Regions from separate parts of the Massilia aerilata genome, predicted to be linked through region 3. Evidence: predicted binding sites of a transcription regulator. Region 3 holds the regulator's gene; each other region holds the start of a gene.

Region 1 (5,324 bases), on a different contig from region 3:
CCACGTCGGTTCGCGCAACGAGAAGCGCGGCAAGACCGGCTTCGCGCACCTGTTCGAGCACTTCTTCTTCAACGGCTCCGAAAATTACCCGCACGGCTTCCGCGAGGCGATGGACGACCTCGGCGCCAACAACCGCAACGGCACCACGAATACGGACCGCACCAACTTCTTCGAGGACGTCCCGACCTCGGCGCTGGAACGCACGCTGTTCCTGGAGTCGGACCGCATGGGCTTCCTCGGCAATTACATCTCGCAGGCGATGCTGGAGCGCGAGCGCGGGGTGGTGCAGAACGAGAAGCGGCAAGGCGACAACCAGCCCTACGGCAAGGTGCGCTATGAATTCGCGGCCAAGATGTACCCGTACTCGCACCCGTATTCGTGGACCACGATCGGCAGCATGGACGACCTGAACGCCGCTTCGCTGGAAGACATCCGCGAGTGGTACCGCACCTATTACGGCCCGAACAACGCGGTGCTGTCGCTGGCCGGCGACATCACCCCGGAGCGCGCGCTCGAATTGGTGAACAAGTACTTCGGCGCGCTGCCGCCGGGGCCGCCGCTGCCGCGTACCGAGACCTGGATTCCGGTGCTGGACCGCGATATTCGCGACGAGATGGAAGACCAGGTGCCGCAGGTGCGCGTCTACCGCCGCTGGCATGCAGCCGCCTGGAAGGATGCCGATGTGGCGCGCCTGCAGCTGCTGGGCGACGTGCTGGCCGGCTCGAAGAGCGCGCGCCTGGACAAGCGCCTGGTGTACGAAAAGGGCCTCGCCACCAGCGTGTCCGCCGGCGTGGGGGACAGCGAATTGGGCGGCAGCTTCGGCATCACCGTCACCTTGAAAAACGGCGCCGACCAGGCTGAAGTCGAACGTGAAGTCGACCGCATCGTGAATGAACTGCTGGAGAAGGGCCCGACCGCCGAGGAACTGGCGCGCGTGAAAACCCGCGAGCTGGCCGACTTCTCGCGCGGTCTCGAGCGCCTGGGCGGCTTCGGCGGCCGCGCCGACGTGCTGGCCGAGAGCATGACCTATGGCGGCAGCCCAGACGCCTACCTGACCCGCCTGGAGCAGATGGCGAACGCCACCCCGGCCGAAGTCAAGGCCGCCGGCAACCGTTGGCTGCGCGCCCATCATTACACGATGACGGTGAAGCCGTTCGCGAAACTGGCCGGCGTGAAGTCGAGCTTCGACCGCAAGCAGTTGCCAGCCCTGGGCCAGGCGCCCGACGTCAGTTTCCCGGCCATGCAGCGCGCGCAGCTGAAGAACGGCCTGAAGGTCGTGCTGCTGGAACGCCATGGCGCGCCGATCGTCAACGCCGCGCTGGTGCTGGACGCCGGCGCCGCCGCCGACCCGGCCGGCAAGGAAGGCCTGGCTTCGCTGTCGCTGGGCCTGATCGACAAGGGCACCCGGACCCGCAACGCGTTCCAGCTGTCGGATGCATTGGAGTCGCTGGGCGCCGACCTCAGCACCGGCACCTCGCAGGACCAGTCGGTGGTGCGCCTGAAGGCGACCAGCGCCAGGCTGGCGCCCTCGCTGGCGCTGATGGCTGACGCCGCCCTGAACGCCACCTTCCCGCAAGACCAGGTCGAGCTGGCCAAGCAGCGCCGCCTGGCCCAGGTGGGGCAGGAAAAGGCCCAGCCGAGCGCCCTCGCGGTGCGCGTGATCCCGGGCATCCTGTACGGCGCGAATCACGCCTACGGCCGCCCGGCGACCGGCACCGAAGCCAGCACCCAGGCCCTCAGCCGCGACGACGTCGCGCGCTGGCATGACGCCTGGTTCCGTCCGGGCAGCGCGACCCTGGTCGTGGCCGGCGACACCACCCTGGACAAGCTGATGCCGGCGCTGGAGTCGAGCTTCGGCAAGTGGCAGGCCGGCAGCGCGCCCGCCAAGCAGGTGCCGAGCGTGCCGGCCACCGCGGGCAAGCGCGTCTACCTGATCGACAAGCCGGAAGCGCCGCAGTCGACCATCGTCGCCGCCCACGTCTCGCTGCCTTCGGGCCAGCCGGACGAGCTGGCGATCCAGGCCGTGATGCACAACTTCGGCGGCATGGCGACCTCGCGCCTGAACCGCAACCTGCGCCTGGATAAACACTGGAGCTACGGCACCACCGCGCGCATGATCGACATGCGCGGCCAGCGCAGCTTCCTGGCGCTGGCGCCGGTGCAGACCGACAAGACCGTCGAAGCGATGCAGGAAGTGGCGAAAGAGATCCGCGACATCGCCGGCCAGCGTCCGATCGCCGGCGAAGAGTTCGACAGCGTGATGCGCAACGTGACCTCGCGCCTGCCGGGCCGCTTCGCCACGCTGGATGCGCTGGAAGGCGCGGCCATCACCAGCATCAACCTCGGCCTGCCGGACGATTACTGGAGCCGCTACGCCGGCGGCATGCGCTCGCTGGATGACAAGCAGCTGGCCGGCGCCGCCACGCGCTACGTGCACCCGGACGAAGTCGTATGGCTGGTGATCGGCGACCTGCGGAAGGTCGAGCCGGGCATCCGCAAGCTGGGCTGGGGCGAGGTGACGGTGCTGGACGCGGACGGCAAGCCGGTCCGCTAAGCCGGCTCAGGCCGGGCTCGAGGTCCGGTGCAGGAAAGCGTCGATCGCCCGTGAAGTGGCGCTCGACGCGCTGACGTGCGGACAGTGGCCTTCGTCGTCGATGACGCGCAGGCTGCTGTTCGGCAGGTGGCGCAGCATGTAGTCGCCGACTTCGCGCGGGACGATCAGGTCGTCGCTGCATTGCAGGATCAGCGACGGCACGGTCGTGTGCAGCAGGTCGGCGCGGTGATCGGACAGGAAGGTCGCGCGCCCGAAATGGCGTGCGATACCCTGGTCGTTGCGCATGAAGCTGGCCAGCAGCTCCTTGGTCAGTTCGGGGCGCAAGCCGCCCATCAGGATCGGGGCCATGCGCTGCGACCAGCTCGGGAAGTCGGCTTCCATCAAGCCCAGCATGGCTTCCATGTCCTCGCGATTGAAGCCGCCCACGTAATCGCCGTCGTTGATATAGCAGGGCGACGGACCCACCATCACCTGCGCCGCGAAGCGCTCGGGCGCCTTGTTCGCCGCCAGCAGGCCGATCATGGCGCTGACCGAATGGCCGACGAAGACCACCGGCCCGGCCGAGCAGGCCTCAAGGATCTCCAGCAGATCGTCGGCATGGCCATGCAGGCTGGCGTGGCGCGTGCGATCGTAGGCCGAGCGGTCGGAGGCGCCGCTGCCGGTCAGGTCGTACAGGATGGTGCGAAAGCGGTCCTGGTAGGCCGGGGCGAGGAAACGCCACATGGTCTGGTCGCAGCCGAGGCCATGCGCGAACACCATGGTCGCGTCGCCGGTGCCCCCAATGTGGAGGTTATTGCGGTATTGGACAGACATCGTTCATCAAATTCGTCAAAAAGAGACATTGCAAACTCGCATATTCTCGCACATTGCATACGTGCGTCCACGCACCGCCGCGCGAATCGGAACTGCGTTATACTGTTCATCCATACAGTATTTGCTGAAAAATGGAACTCAAAGACAAGCTCGAGATCCTCGCCGACGCCGCCAAATATGACGCTTCCTGCGCCAGCAGCGGGGCGCCGAAGCGCGATTCGTTCGACAAGGATGGCCTGGGCGCCACCAATGGCATGGGCATCTGCCACAGCTACACGCCGGACGGCCGCTGCGTATCGCTGCTGAAAATCCTGCTGACCAATTTCTGCATCTACGATTGCCAGTATTGCGTCAACCGCCGGACCTCGAACGTGCCGCGCGCGCGCTTCTCGGTCGACGAAGTGGTCAAGCTGACCCAGGATTTTTACCTGCGCAACTACATCGACGGGCTCTTCCTCAGTTCCGGCATTATCCAGTCCAGCGACTACACGATGGAGCAGCTGGTCGAGGTGGCGCGGCGCCTGCGCGAAGAGCACAAATTCCGCGGCTACATCCACCTCAAAACCATCCCGGATGCCGATCCGCGCCTGATCGAACTGGCCGGCAAGTACGCCGACCGGCTGTCGGTGAACATCGAGCTGCCGACCCAGGACAGCGTGGCGCGCCTGGCGCCCGAAAAGAACGTCCACACCATCAAGCTGGCGATGGGCTCGATCCGCACCAGGCTGGATGAAAAGGACGAGCACCCGAAAGCGCCTGTGTTCGCGCCGGCCGGGCAGAGCACCCAGATGATCGTCGGCGCCGACGCCAGCGACGACCAGACCATCCTGAATACGGCCCAGACCCTGTACGGCTCGTACAAGTTAAAAAGGGTTTACTACTCGGCCTTCAGCCCGATCCCGCAGAGTCCCAGCAGCGTGCCCTCGGCGCCGCCGCCGCTGCTGCGCGAGCATCGCCTCTACCAGGCCGATTTCCTCTTGCGCGGCTACGGTTTTACCGCCGGCGAACTGATGCCGGCCGCCGGCAACCTGGCGCTCGACATCGACCCCAAGCTGGCTTGGGCGCTCGCCAATCGCGATCACTTCCCGCTCGACCTGAACCGCGCGGACGAGAGCATGATCGCGCGCGTGCCCGGCATCGGCCTACGCTCGGCCAAGCGCCTCATCGACCTGCGCCGGCTGCGCCGCATCCGCTGGGAAGACCTGTCGCGCCTGCGCTGCAGCCTGAAAAAGCTGGCGCCCTTCGTGGTCACCGCCGACTACAAGCCGGCGCAAGGCGCGGCATCCTCCGAACTGCTGCGGCGGAACATGGCCGACGCGCCGCAGCAGATGAATCTGTGGCCGGAGTTGCAGGCGGCATGAGCGCCATCGACCAGCTGCGCGCAGGCCAGCCGCTGCTGGTCGAGACTTTCGCCGAATGGCGCGAGGCGGCGCGCGAGCTGCTGGTCCACGACGTGCCGCCGGAAGCGGTCACCTGGAGCACGCCGTATGCGGGCGGCGACCTGTTCTCGGGTGCGCCGCCCACGGCTGGGCAGCCGCATACTCCAGCCGGCATACCGCCTGCCGCGTCAAGCAAACCCCGCCACGCGCCGCCAAGCATTCCGCGCTCGCTGATGGACATGCTGCAAAGCGCCGCCTGCTGCCGCGTGCCGGACCGCTGGGCCTTCCTGTACCGCGTCATCTGGCGCTGGCAGCAGGGCGAGCATGACGTGCAGTCGCCGGCCGACGAAGACGGCGCGCGCCTGAATGCGATGGTGAAGGCGGTACGGCGCGAGGAGCACGACATGCATGCCTACATCCGATTCCGCGAACGCGCGCCCGAAGCCGGGCCGCCGCGCTTCGTCGCCTGGTACGAACCGCAGCACGACGTGCTGCCGCAGGTGGCGGAACACTTCGTCTCGCGCATGGGCAAGGTCAGCTGGATGATCGCCACGCCCGAAGCCAGCGTGCTGTGGGAT
Region 2 (5,324 bases), on a different contig from region 3:
TCTTTGCCTTGATACTCATGGATTTTCATGCTGGCTTCCCTTCTTCGTTTACTGATGTGAATACGGTTGGATAAATAAAAATACTACCCCGATACCACCTTCAAGGCCCAGCGCGGGTAGTACTTCGCGACGGCGGGGCCGTCGGTGCGCAGCGCGTGGCAGCGGTCGAGTTCATATGGACGCTCGGCCGATTGCGCGGCTTCGCGATTTTCCATGGCTTCGTCGGCAAAGGCCTGGATTGCCGCGGTGGGCAGGACCTGTGCCAGCTCGGTCAAGTGGGTGCATCCGAGGACACCGGACAGGCGGTCCTTCAGGTGCAGCCGGAAATGTTTCATCAGCGACAAGCCGATCAGTTTTTTGTAAGCGGGCGCGATGGTGTCGCAATAACCGGGATAGGGTACGGCATCCGACGAAGCTTCGGCGTCCGTGACAAGCATGTCGCGGTCGATGGTCACGCGCAGCTTGAGGTCGTGCACAGGCAGGCCGCCCGGACGTTGGCCGGAAGGCAGTTCGATATCGTGGGTCTTGATGTCGCGAATGCAGGCGTCGAGGTCCCACAGCCCATCGTCGCGCGCGTACGCTTCGACGGTAATGGCGCGCGTGTGCCTTAGCTTACGCGGAGCGGGGGATGACAGGGGCATAAACACCAATGCCGGAATGCGGCGAAAAAAGTATGCAGCCGTTGTGCCTGATGCACGTTGCCGCAGCTTCTACGGCAACAACCGCTCTTGCGGCGCTGCTTAAACCATGAAAGTTTAGCACAGGGCGCTGGCGGATGCACCCGGCTGCTGATTTTGTAGGCAGTTTTGCAAGGAAGATAAAGAGAATTGTTGTGTTCCAAGCGCACAGCGTCATTCCGCCGTTGAGGAGACGTGCCAGGGCACGTCGGCGGATGGCGCTGTGCGCTTGGGCCTCCCGCGTCTAACAAAGCCCTCATGGCGGCGTTGCTCCGTCTCGCCGTACTAACGTACTGTCTTCGACGGTGCGCCTTGCCCTGAGGGCTTTGTTAGACGCGTTAAGGATGACGCGTTGAGGATCAGGACTCGTCGTCCTCGTCCCGTCCCTGCATGGCGCTGCGGATCGCGCCCTGCGAAAAACCACGCGCCATCAGGAAGCGCATTTGTTTACTACGTTCTTCGGCGTCCTGCGGGACCCGGTCGAACTTGCGGCGCCATACTTCGCGGGCGCGGGCAACTTCGGTTTCTTTCAGGCCGGACTTGAGCTCGTCGAGATCCTCGCCCTTCACCCCATGCTGCTGGAGTTCGGCCAGCACGCGGCTGTTGCCGTAGCGGCCGGCACGCCGGTGCACCAGGGATTCGGCGAAGCGTTCCTGCGACAGCCAGTTGTTCTTTTCAAGGAAATCGAGAAGGGCTTCGACATCGTCACCCTCCTCGGCATAGCGAGACAGCTTGCGCCCCAGCTCGAGCCGGCTGTGCTCGCGCATCGAAAGGTATTTCAATGCGCGCGCTTTCAGACTAAGGACCTGCCTCACTGGGGCGCCAACAAACGCTTACTCGTCGGCAGCGGCTGCCACGGCGGCCGGCGCTTCACCGGCAGCCACTGGCGCCAGTTCGCGCACGCCCAGGGCGGCACGGACCTTGTTTTCGATCTCGCGCGCCAGGGCCGGGCGGTCTTTCAGGAACTGACGTGCATTGTCCTTGCCCTGACCGATACGCTCGCCACCGTAGCTGTACCACGAGCCCGCCTTCTCGACGATCTTGTTGTCCACGCCCAGGTCGATGATCTCGCCTTCGCGGGAAGTGCCTTCGCCATACAGGATGTCGAAGTGGGCTTCCTTGAACGGCGGCGCGATCTTGTTCTTGACGACCTTGACCTTGGTTTCGTTACCGATCACCTCGTCGCCGGACTTGATCGAACCGGTACGGCGGATGTCCATGCGCACGGAGGCGTAGAACTTCAGCGCGTTACCGCCGGTGGTGGTTTCCGGGCTGCCGAACATGACGCCGATCTTCATACGGATCTGGTTAATGAAGATCACCAGGGTGTTCGTACGGTTGATCGAGCCGGTCAGCTTGCGCAGCGCCTGCGACATCAGACGGGCTTGCAGGCCCGGCAGGGAGTCGCCCATGTCGCCTTCGATCTCGGCGCGCGGGGTCAGTGCCGCCACCGAGTCGATGACCACCAGGTCGACGCTGCCCGAGCGCACCAGCGCATCGGTGATTTCGAGGGCCTGCTCGCCGGTGTCCGGCTGCGAGATCAGCAGCTCGTCCAGCTTGATGCCCAGCTTTTGCGCATAGCCGACGTCCAGCGCGTGCTCGGCGTCGATGAAGGCGCAGGTGCCGCCCAGCTTTTGCATCTGGGCGATGGTTTGCAGGGTCAGCGTGGTTTTACCCGACGACTCCGGACCGTAGATCTCGACGATACGGCCGCGCGGCAGGCCGCCGACGCCCAGGGCGATGTCCAGGCCCAGCGAGCCGGTGGACACGGTCTGCACTTCCTCGACCGGCGCGTTGGCGTCCATGCGCATGACCGAGCCCTTGCCGAACTGCTTTTCGATCTGCGCGAGGGCTGCTGCCAGCGCCTTGCCCTTCTCTGCTGCGTTTACTGCGGATTTTTTGTCGTCCATAACTTTCTTTCTGTCCTAGAGTGAACCAAGATAAGGGCCGCTCGCGCGATTTCAATAGGAAGTACTGTATAAAATCCCAGTGGTTTTGGCAAGCGATATTTACTGCCGTTTGACGCAATCGACATGTTGCGAAAGATCACACACAATATGCAAGCAATCAGGGTCCAACCAACAACCGAGGGTAACAGAGATGCGTATTTTACTAGCCGAGGATGATAGCGTACTCGCCGATGGCCTGACGCGCTCCCTGCGCCAGTCCGGCTATGCCATCGATTGCGTCAAGAACGGCCAGGATGCCGACACCGCGCTCTCGACCCAGGAGTTCGATTTGCTGATCCTCGACCTCGGCCTGCCGAAGCTGTCCGGGCTCGACGTGCTGCGCCGCCTGCGCGCGCGCGGCTCCCTGCTGCCGGTGCTGATCCTCACCGCGGCCGACTCGATCGAGCAGCGCGTGGGCGGCCTCGACGCCGGCGCCGACGACTACATGGCCAAGCCCTTCGCCCTGTCGGAACTGGAAGCGCGGGTGCGCGCCCTGACCCGGCGCGGCCAGGGCGGCGGCTCGACCGTGATCCGCCACGGCCCGCTGGCCTACGACCAGGTCGGCCGCAGCGCCTACATCGACGACCAGATGCTGGACCTGTCGGCGCGCGAACTCGGCCTGCTCGAGATCCTGCTGGCGCGCACCGGGCGCCTGGTGTCCAAGGAACAGCTGGTCGACCACCTGTGCGAATGGGGCGAGGAAGTGTCGAACAACGCCATCGAGGTCTATGTGCACCGCCTGCGCAAGAAGATCGAAACCGGCGGCATCCGCATCGCCACCGTGCGCGGCCTGGGCTACTGCCTTGAGCGCTATTCCGACGGCGCGCGCAAGACTGCCCAGTGAGGTCCCTGAAGCGGCGCCGCGCGCCCGAGCCCGTCGCCGGCTACGACACGGCGCTCGAGCCTGCGCTTGAACCGGTGTATGTGCCGCCGCCCCCCGAGGCCGAAGAGAGCATCCAGCACTCGCTGTTCGGCGAGATCCTCGACTGGATGCTGGCGCCGCTGCTGCTGCTGTGGCCGATGAGCATCGCCATCACCTACCTGGTGGCGAAATCGATCGCCAACCAACCCTTCGACCATGCGCTGGAAGACAGCGTCACCGTGCTGGCCCAGCAGGTCAAGGAAGTGAACGGCAAGGTGGTGGCGCGCCTGCCCGGCAGCGCGCGCGACATCCTGCGCGCCGACGACGTCGACAGCGTTTACTTCCAGATCACCGGGCCGCGCAACGAAGTCATCGACGGCGACCGCGAGCTGCCGCTGCCGCCGCTGGACGACGCCGAGCGCAGCGGCCGCGTCCACTTCCGCAACGAGAGCCTGCACGGCACGCCGGTGCGGGTCGCCTATGCCTGGGTCAAGCTCCAGCCGCTGCTCGATGCCGGCGCCGCCAGTCCGGAAGCGCGCCTGGCCGTGGTGCAGGTGGCGGAGACGCTGGAAAAGCGCGCCCAGCTGGCCAACGAGATCATCAAGGGCGTGATCCTGCCCCAGTTCATCATCCTGCCCGTGATCCTGGCCCTGGTCTGGTTCGCGCTGTCGCGGGGACTGTCGCCGCTGGCCCAGCTGCAGGAGCGGATCCGCGCACGGCCGCCGGACGATCTGTCGCCCATCGATTCGCGCCAGGTGCCGGAAGAGATCTCGCCGCTGGTGGGTTCGCTGAACGACATGCTGGCGCGCCTGGCGCACACCATCGACGCCCAGAAGCGTTTCATTGCCGACGCCGCGCACCAGATGAAGACCCCGCTGGCCGGCATGCGCATGCAGTCCGAACTGGCCCTGCGCCAGGTCGATCCGGAAGAGATCCATCGCTCGCTGGAGCAGCTGGCGAAGAGTTCGGAATCGGCGACGCGCCTGGTGAACCAGTTATTGGCGCTGGCGCGCGCCGAGAACCAGCCGCATGCCGGCCTGGCGCTGGAGCCGCTCGACCTGGCGGCGCTCGCGCGCAGCGTGGTGCAGGACTGGGTGACGGCGTCCTTCGTCCACGAGATCGACCTCGGTTACGAGGACCCGGACGGCGCGCTGGAAATCGCCGGCAGCGCGATGATGCTGCGCGAGCTGCTGTCGAACCTGATCGACAATGCGTTGCGCTATACACCCGCAGGCGGCAGCGTCACCGTGCGCGTGCGCAGCGATGGCGAGCTGGCCCTGCTCGAGGTCGAGGACACCGGCCCCGGCATCGCGCCGGGCGAGCGTCCGCGCGTGTTCGAGCGCTTCTACCGCATCCTCGGCTCCAGCGCCTCCGGCTCCGGCCTCGGTCTGGCGATCGTGCGCGAGATCGCGCAGCAGCACGGCGCCGAGATCGAGATCTTCAACAACCCGCGCAGCATCCAGAAAAAATACCCGGGCAGCCTGTTCCGCCTGAGCTTCCCACCCTTACCCGCACCGCTAGAACCCGATGCCGACTGACAGCGCCTCCCCACCTCCCCCGCCGCCGCGCGAACGCATCCTCGCCGCCCGCGCCCGGCACTGGCAGCGCACGCGCCGCCTGGTCCTGGTCCTGCTGGCGCTGTGGCTGGCGACCGGCTTCGGCACCGTGTTCTTCGCGCGCGACCTGGCCCATTTGTCCGTGTTCGGCTGGCAGCTGTCCTTCTACCTGGCGGCCCAGGGCGCCTCGCTGATCTACCTGGCCATCCTCGGCGCCTACGCCTGGCGCATGCGGATTCTCGACCGCGAGTTCGTGCGCATGCTGAGGGAGGGCGCGTGA
Region 3 (5,324 bases):
GGGGAATGCGGAGCGACTCGATCTGCGGGTCTGCTGGGGTGTTCATGGGCGACATTATACCTTTTCCGCATCACCGGCTGAAATGATTGGTGATTTTCCAAGCATAAAATTGCAACACAGAAAAGCTGCGTTTTTTTTGGCATTGCCAAAAAAAACTCCCCGCGGAGGCGGGGACCCAGTTCTGTTTGCGCTACGTTAGCGCCGGCAAAATTGGATCCCCGCCTGCGCGGGGACGACGGGTGTTACTTAAGCTTGCTTAATTAAGCAGCTTCGCCAACCACGGACACGGTCACGTCGACAACGACGTCGGTGTGCAGGGCGACGGCAACCGGGTGCTCGCCGGTGGTCTTCAGCGGGCCGGTCGGCATGCGGACGTTGGCCTTCTCGACGGCGAAACCTTGCTTGCTCAGGGCTTCAGCGATGTCGAAGTTGGTCACGGAACCGAACAGGCGGCCATCGACGCCGGCTTTCTGGGCGATGGTGATGGTCATGCCGTTCAGCTTCTCGCCCTGGCCTTGTGCGGCTGCCAGCTTCTCGGCGGCTGCCTTTTCCAGTTCGGCGCGCTTGACTTCGAATTCGGCCACGGCCGATTCGGTTGCACGGCGGGCTTTCTTTTGCGGGATCAGGAAGTTACGTGCGTAACCGTCCTTGACCTTGACCACGTCGCCCAGGTTACCGACGTTGACGACTTTTTCCAGCAGGATGATTTGCATATTATTCTCCAGTATACGTGTCGTGACCGACGATTAAGCGTTGTGCAGGTCGGTGTACGGCAGCAGGGCCAGGTAGCGGGCGCGCTTGATGGCGGTGTCCACTTGGCGCTGGTAGTGCGCCTTGGTACCGGTCAGGCGTGCCGGCATGATCTTGCCGTTTTCCTGGACGAAATCCTTCAGGGTGTCGACGTCTTTGTAGTCAACCTGTTCCACGCCTGCAGCGGTGAAGCGGCAGAATTTCTTGCGCTTGAACAGCGGGTTCTGCTGTTTGCGCTTCAGTTTTTCTTTGGCCTTGTTTTTGTCGAACTTTTTACCGAATGCCATTTTTGGCTCCTGTATCTAATCTAAATGAATTCAATGATGTGAAACACCAGGGCTTTGCTGTTGCGGTTCTTCCTCGCGAGGAAACCCTTGAACTGGTAGACGGCGCCCAGTTCGGCATCGGCAAACCGGCTTGAAATATCGCCCGCGGCCAGCGCGGAAATCTCAAACTCGACCTGCCTGGCAATCCCTGCCTCGGTCTGCTGCGATCCATGTTGCAGGATGCCGCTGACGATGGGGATGCCGGCCGGGGTATATCGCAAGGTATCGCGCTCGGCGATGCTTGCAACCAGCAACAACGCGTTCACTGCCCTCTGCGCTTCACTTTCCGAAGAAATTAAGCAGCAGCGGCCGGAGCAGCAGCCTGCTCGGCACGGTGGCTCTTGGCTGCGTCTTCGCGCTGGACCGATTTCATCATCGGCGACGGTGCGGTTTCAGCCTTCTTCATCTTGACGGTCAGATGACGCAGCACGGCATCATTGAATTTGAATGCGGTTTCCAGCTCGACCAGGGTCTCGTTGTCGCACTCGATGTTCATGCAGATGTAGTGTGCCTTCGGCAGCTTCTGGATCTGGTAAGCCATTTGACGGCGGCCCCAGTCTTCGACACGGTGGATGTTACCGCCACGCGAGGTGACCGTGGTCTTGTAGCGCTCGATCATCGCCGGGACCTGCTCGCTCTGGTCCGGGTGGACGATAAACACGATTTCATAATGACGCATGCAACACTCCTTAAGGACGTTTAAACAAATGCCCACCTCGGCGTCAAGACGAGTGTGGGAAGGGAAAGCCCGACATTATAACCGTAAAAACGTCAAGAGCTCAATCACCATCTTCAGCGTCGGCTGCCGTGCGCCTTGCCTGCAGGTTATCGGCTGTACCCGCCCAGCAAAAAAAAGCGGCGAAAGCGGCGGATTCCCCTTGCGCCCGGCGCAATACTGTACAAAAATACAGGGTGTCGGGTGTCGCTCAGACGCTCCTTTACTTACACTTACTCGAACATGCTCAAGCTCACCGCACGGCAAGAACAGATCCTCAACCTGATCAAGGAAGCCATCGACAACACCGGCTTCCCGCCCACCCGCGCCGAAATCGCGCAGGAGCTTGGCTTCCGCTCGGCCAACGCCGCCGAGGAACACCTGCAAGCCCTGGCGCGCAAGGGCGCGATCGAAATTTCTCCCGGCACCTCGCGCGGCATCCGCCTGGTGGGCAACAGCACCGGGGCCGAAGCGGCAACGGTGCCGGCCGTCCCGGCCGCCCTGCTGATGTCGCTGCCGCTGGTCGGCCGCGTGGCCGCCGGTTCGCCCATCCTGGCCCAGGAACACGTCGAGACCACCTACTCGGTGGACCCGGCCATGTTCTCGGCCAAGCCCGACTTCCTGCTGAAGGTGAAGGGCTGGTCGATGCGCGACGCCGGCATCTGCGACGGCGACTTCCTGGCGGTCAAGAAAGTGGATTCGGCCAAGAACGGCCAGATCGTGGTCGCCCGTATCGGCGATGAAGTCACCGTCAAGCGCTACCGCAAGACCGGCGGCACCATCGAACTGCTGCCGGAAAACCCGGACTTCTCCGTCATCACGGTCGATCCGCACAGCGACGAGTTCGCGCTGGAAGGCCTGGCTGTCGGCCTGCTGCGTTCGTGGCATTGAACTGAGAGCTGCGCCGGCACTGAAATTATTTTGCCAGATGGCAAAACGCCCCGCCCGGCTTACGCCGGCGGGGCGTTGTTCATTGTGCGCGGCCGTCCTTACTTGCCGGGAGGGGCATAGTTGCCCTTGCGCGCCTCCAGCTCCTTCTCTCGCTCGGGGGTCGGCGCATTCTTGACGATCTCGTTGTGCTGGGCGACGTAGGCGTCGGTGGCGTCGCGCCAGGCCGTGAAGTCGGCCACGACCATGCGCGCGCTGATCTTGACGTCTTCCGACAGGCCTTCCTGCACCGCGTTCATATGGGCGGTGGCCTTCTCCAGCTCGGCCTTGGTCAGCAGCCCCTTGATGTCCTCTGGGATGCGCTTGGTCAGCGGGGTCACGGCGTTCAGGTGCTCGGCGTAGCGGTTGTAGCAGGCCTGCCAGGCCTGCATCTTGGCGCTGTAGCGGTCGATCTCTTCGGTCTGGCGCGACACCGCCGGGAAGCGCGGCGCCGGGCAGCGGTACTCGTCGGTGCGGACGTCGGCGCCGTCGTATTTCTCTATCCAGTAATCGAGATCGGCGCGGCGCTTGTCGCGCTGCTTGATCATCTCGAGCGAGGCGATGGCGGTGGCATTGCCCTTGGCGGCCGCCTTGCGGAACCAGCCGGTCGCCTTGTCGATGTCGATTTCACCGGCTTCGCCGTAAAAATACATCTCGCCCAGGTGCTGCTGGGCCGTCACGTTGCCGGCGTTCGCCAGCCTGGTGTATTTCTGCAGGGCTTCGGGATAGGCTTTCTTGGCGAACAGGGCGTCCGCATCGGCCAGCTCGTCGGCGCAGGCGGCGCCGGCCGCCAGCAGGGCCACGCAAAACAGGAGAGTCTTCATGGAAACAAGGCTGTGATAAAGGAAATCCATCATACCCGCACAGCCCTGCCAGCTCAACCGGCTGTTACTTTTTGCCACCCATGTTGAAACTTGCACCTTTCTGGTTGTTCCTCTGGTAGGTCTCGTTTTCCTCGCGCAGGCGGCGCTGCTCCTCTTCAAGAAGCCGTTTGCCCGACTCGGCCTTGCCGTTGGCGTCCGCCACGAACTGCTGGGTCGATGTGAACCAGGCGTCGCGGTCGCCGGTAAAGGCCAGTGCCTCGGCCTGGCGGCGGCTGATCACATTGACGGTGGCGTCGTCGACGTGGGCGCCGGCCTGCTCCACTTCTTTCGGGCTCATCAGCTTGACCACATCGGCCGGGATCCGCTTGACGCCCGGCGGCACCTGGTTCACGCTGGCCACGAAATCGTTGTAGCAGGTCTCCCAGGTCGCGATCTCGGCCTGGATCCGGTTGATCTCGTCGTTGGTTTTCGAGACAGTCGGGATTTTCGGCGCCGGGCAGGCATATTTGCCCGAGACCAGGTCCTCACCCTTGTAGCCGCTGGTCCAGAAGGCGATGTCGGCGGCGCGCTGCTCGCGCTGCTTGAGGATGTCGAGGGTCTCCTTCGCGCCGCCATGGCCGCCCGCCGCGGCCTTCTGCAGCCAGGCCTGCGACTTGGCCATGTCGACCGCGGCGCCGTCGCCGTACCAGTACATCTCGCCCAGGCGGAACTGCGCTTCGGCATTGCCGGCATTCGCCAGCTTCGTATAGATCGGCAAGGCCTTGTCGTATTCCTTCGCACGCAAGGCTTTTTCGGCATCGCCCAGTTCGTTGGCCGAGGCCATCCCGGCCGCCAGCATCAGCACGGCAAATGCAAGTCGTTTCATCGTCTCCCCTTTCCCGAAAAGTTTGGTCAAACGAAACGATAATAGACCTGCATTACCATCATGACAATACTTCCGAACGATGCCTTAAGGACATTTTTGTCCTATTTTTGTATTGATCCCGTCGAGCCAATTCTCAGCTGCCAGATTACTTTTACGGCGTCGTCGGCTTTGCCGGCGTATTCGACGCCAGGACAAACGGCCCTGGCTGGTGGTCCATATAGCCCGACTGCGGCCGACGGACATAGTCGTACTCGTGATCCATGAACTCCTTGAGGACCGCGGGCCGGACCTGTCCCAGGTGCCTGTCGGTGGCGGCATACCAGTTCGCGCGCTCGGTGATGAAGGTCTCGGCGTCGTCCTCCTTGCCCCGGACGATGCGCGCGACGACGGTGTCGATGCGGCCGATCGCCTGCGCAAGCTCGGCCGGCGTCATCAGTTTCCGGATGCCGGCCGGAATGCGGTTGATCGACGGCCCGGCGGCCTCGAGGTCCTTGGCGAAGTCCTTGTAGCAGATGGCCCAGTTGCCGATGGCCTTGCCGACCGTACGGACCTCGTCCAACTGGGTCGAGACCGCAGGGATGCTCGGCAGCGGGCAGGCATATTTTCCTGTCGTCAGGTCTTCGCCCCGGTAGGCCGTGGTCCAGTAGGCGATGTCGCCGGCGCGGCGCTCGCGCTGCGCCAGCAGGTTCAAGGTCTCGCGCGCGCCGGCATGCCCCTTCGTTGCAGCCTTTTGCAGCCAGGCACGGGATTTGGCCATGTCGACCGCGGTGCCATCGCCATACCAGTACATTTCGCCCAGGCGGAACTGGGCTTCGGTATTGCCGGCCTCGGCCAGCCGCGCGTACAGCGGGAAAGCGCGGCCGTAGTCCTTCGCGCGCAGGGCCTGGTCGGCATTCCCCAGATCGTCCGCCATTGCC

The links. The regulator LexA, encoded in region 3, represses DNA repair genes until DNA is damaged. The targets are predictions, from matches to a motif close to ACTGTATNNNNATACAGT.
Region 1: the regulator LexA is predicted to act here: its motif matches at 3,469-3,486, upstream of ACFPO9_RS23140 (putative DNA modification/repair radical SAM protein).
Region 2: the regulator LexA is predicted to act here: its motif matches at 2,651-2,668, upstream of recA (recombinase RecA).

Annotation. Positions count from the first base shown of each region.
Region 1 is NZ_JBHSMZ010000022.1:36,638-41,961, forward strand. Features, by position in the region: gene ACFPO9_RS23130 (M16 family metallopeptidase) at 1-2,554, shown strand, start outside; gene ACFPO9_RS23135 (alpha/beta fold hydrolase) at 2,561-3,367, opposite strand; gene ACFPO9_RS23140 (putative DNA modification/repair radical SAM protein) at 3,499-4,728, shown strand; gene ACFPO9_RS23145 (UdgX family uracil-DNA binding protein) at 4,725-5,324, shown strand, end outside.
Region 2 is NZ_JBHSMZ010000017.1:28,410-33,733, forward strand. Features, by position in the region: gene sucC (ADP-forming succinate--CoA ligase subunit beta) at 1-29, opposite strand, end outside; gene ACFPO9_RS22365 (DUF2889 domain-containing protein) at 84-641, opposite strand; gene recX (recombination regulator RecX) at 1,037-1,492, opposite strand; gene recA (recombinase RecA) at 1,511-2,587, opposite strand; gene ACFPO9_RS22380 (response regulator) at 2,778-3,470, shown strand; gene ACFPO9_RS22385 (sensor histidine kinase) at 3,467-5,026, shown strand; gene ACFPO9_RS22390 (DUF4212 domain-containing protein) at 5,016-5,324, shown strand; gene ACFPO9_RS22395 (sodium:solute symporter family protein) at 5,321-5,324, shown strand, end outside.
Region 3 is NZ_JBHSMZ010000004.1:481,134-486,457, reverse strand. Features, by position in the region: gene ACFPO9_RS07085 (replicative DNA helicase) at 1-46, opposite strand, end outside; gene rplI (50S ribosomal protein L9) at 261-713, opposite strand; gene rpsR (30S ribosomal protein S18) at 747-1,037, opposite strand; gene priB (primosomal replication protein N) at 1,058-1,342, opposite strand; gene rpsF (30S ribosomal protein S6) at 1,372-1,755, opposite strand; gene lexA (transcriptional repressor LexA) at 2,035-2,682, shown strand; gene ACFPO9_RS07055 (tetratricopeptide repeat protein) at 2,781-3,542, opposite strand; gene ACFPO9_RS07050 (SEL1-like repeat protein) at 3,607-4,407, opposite strand; gene ACFPO9_RS07045 (tetratricopeptide repeat protein) at 4,559-5,324, opposite strand, start outside.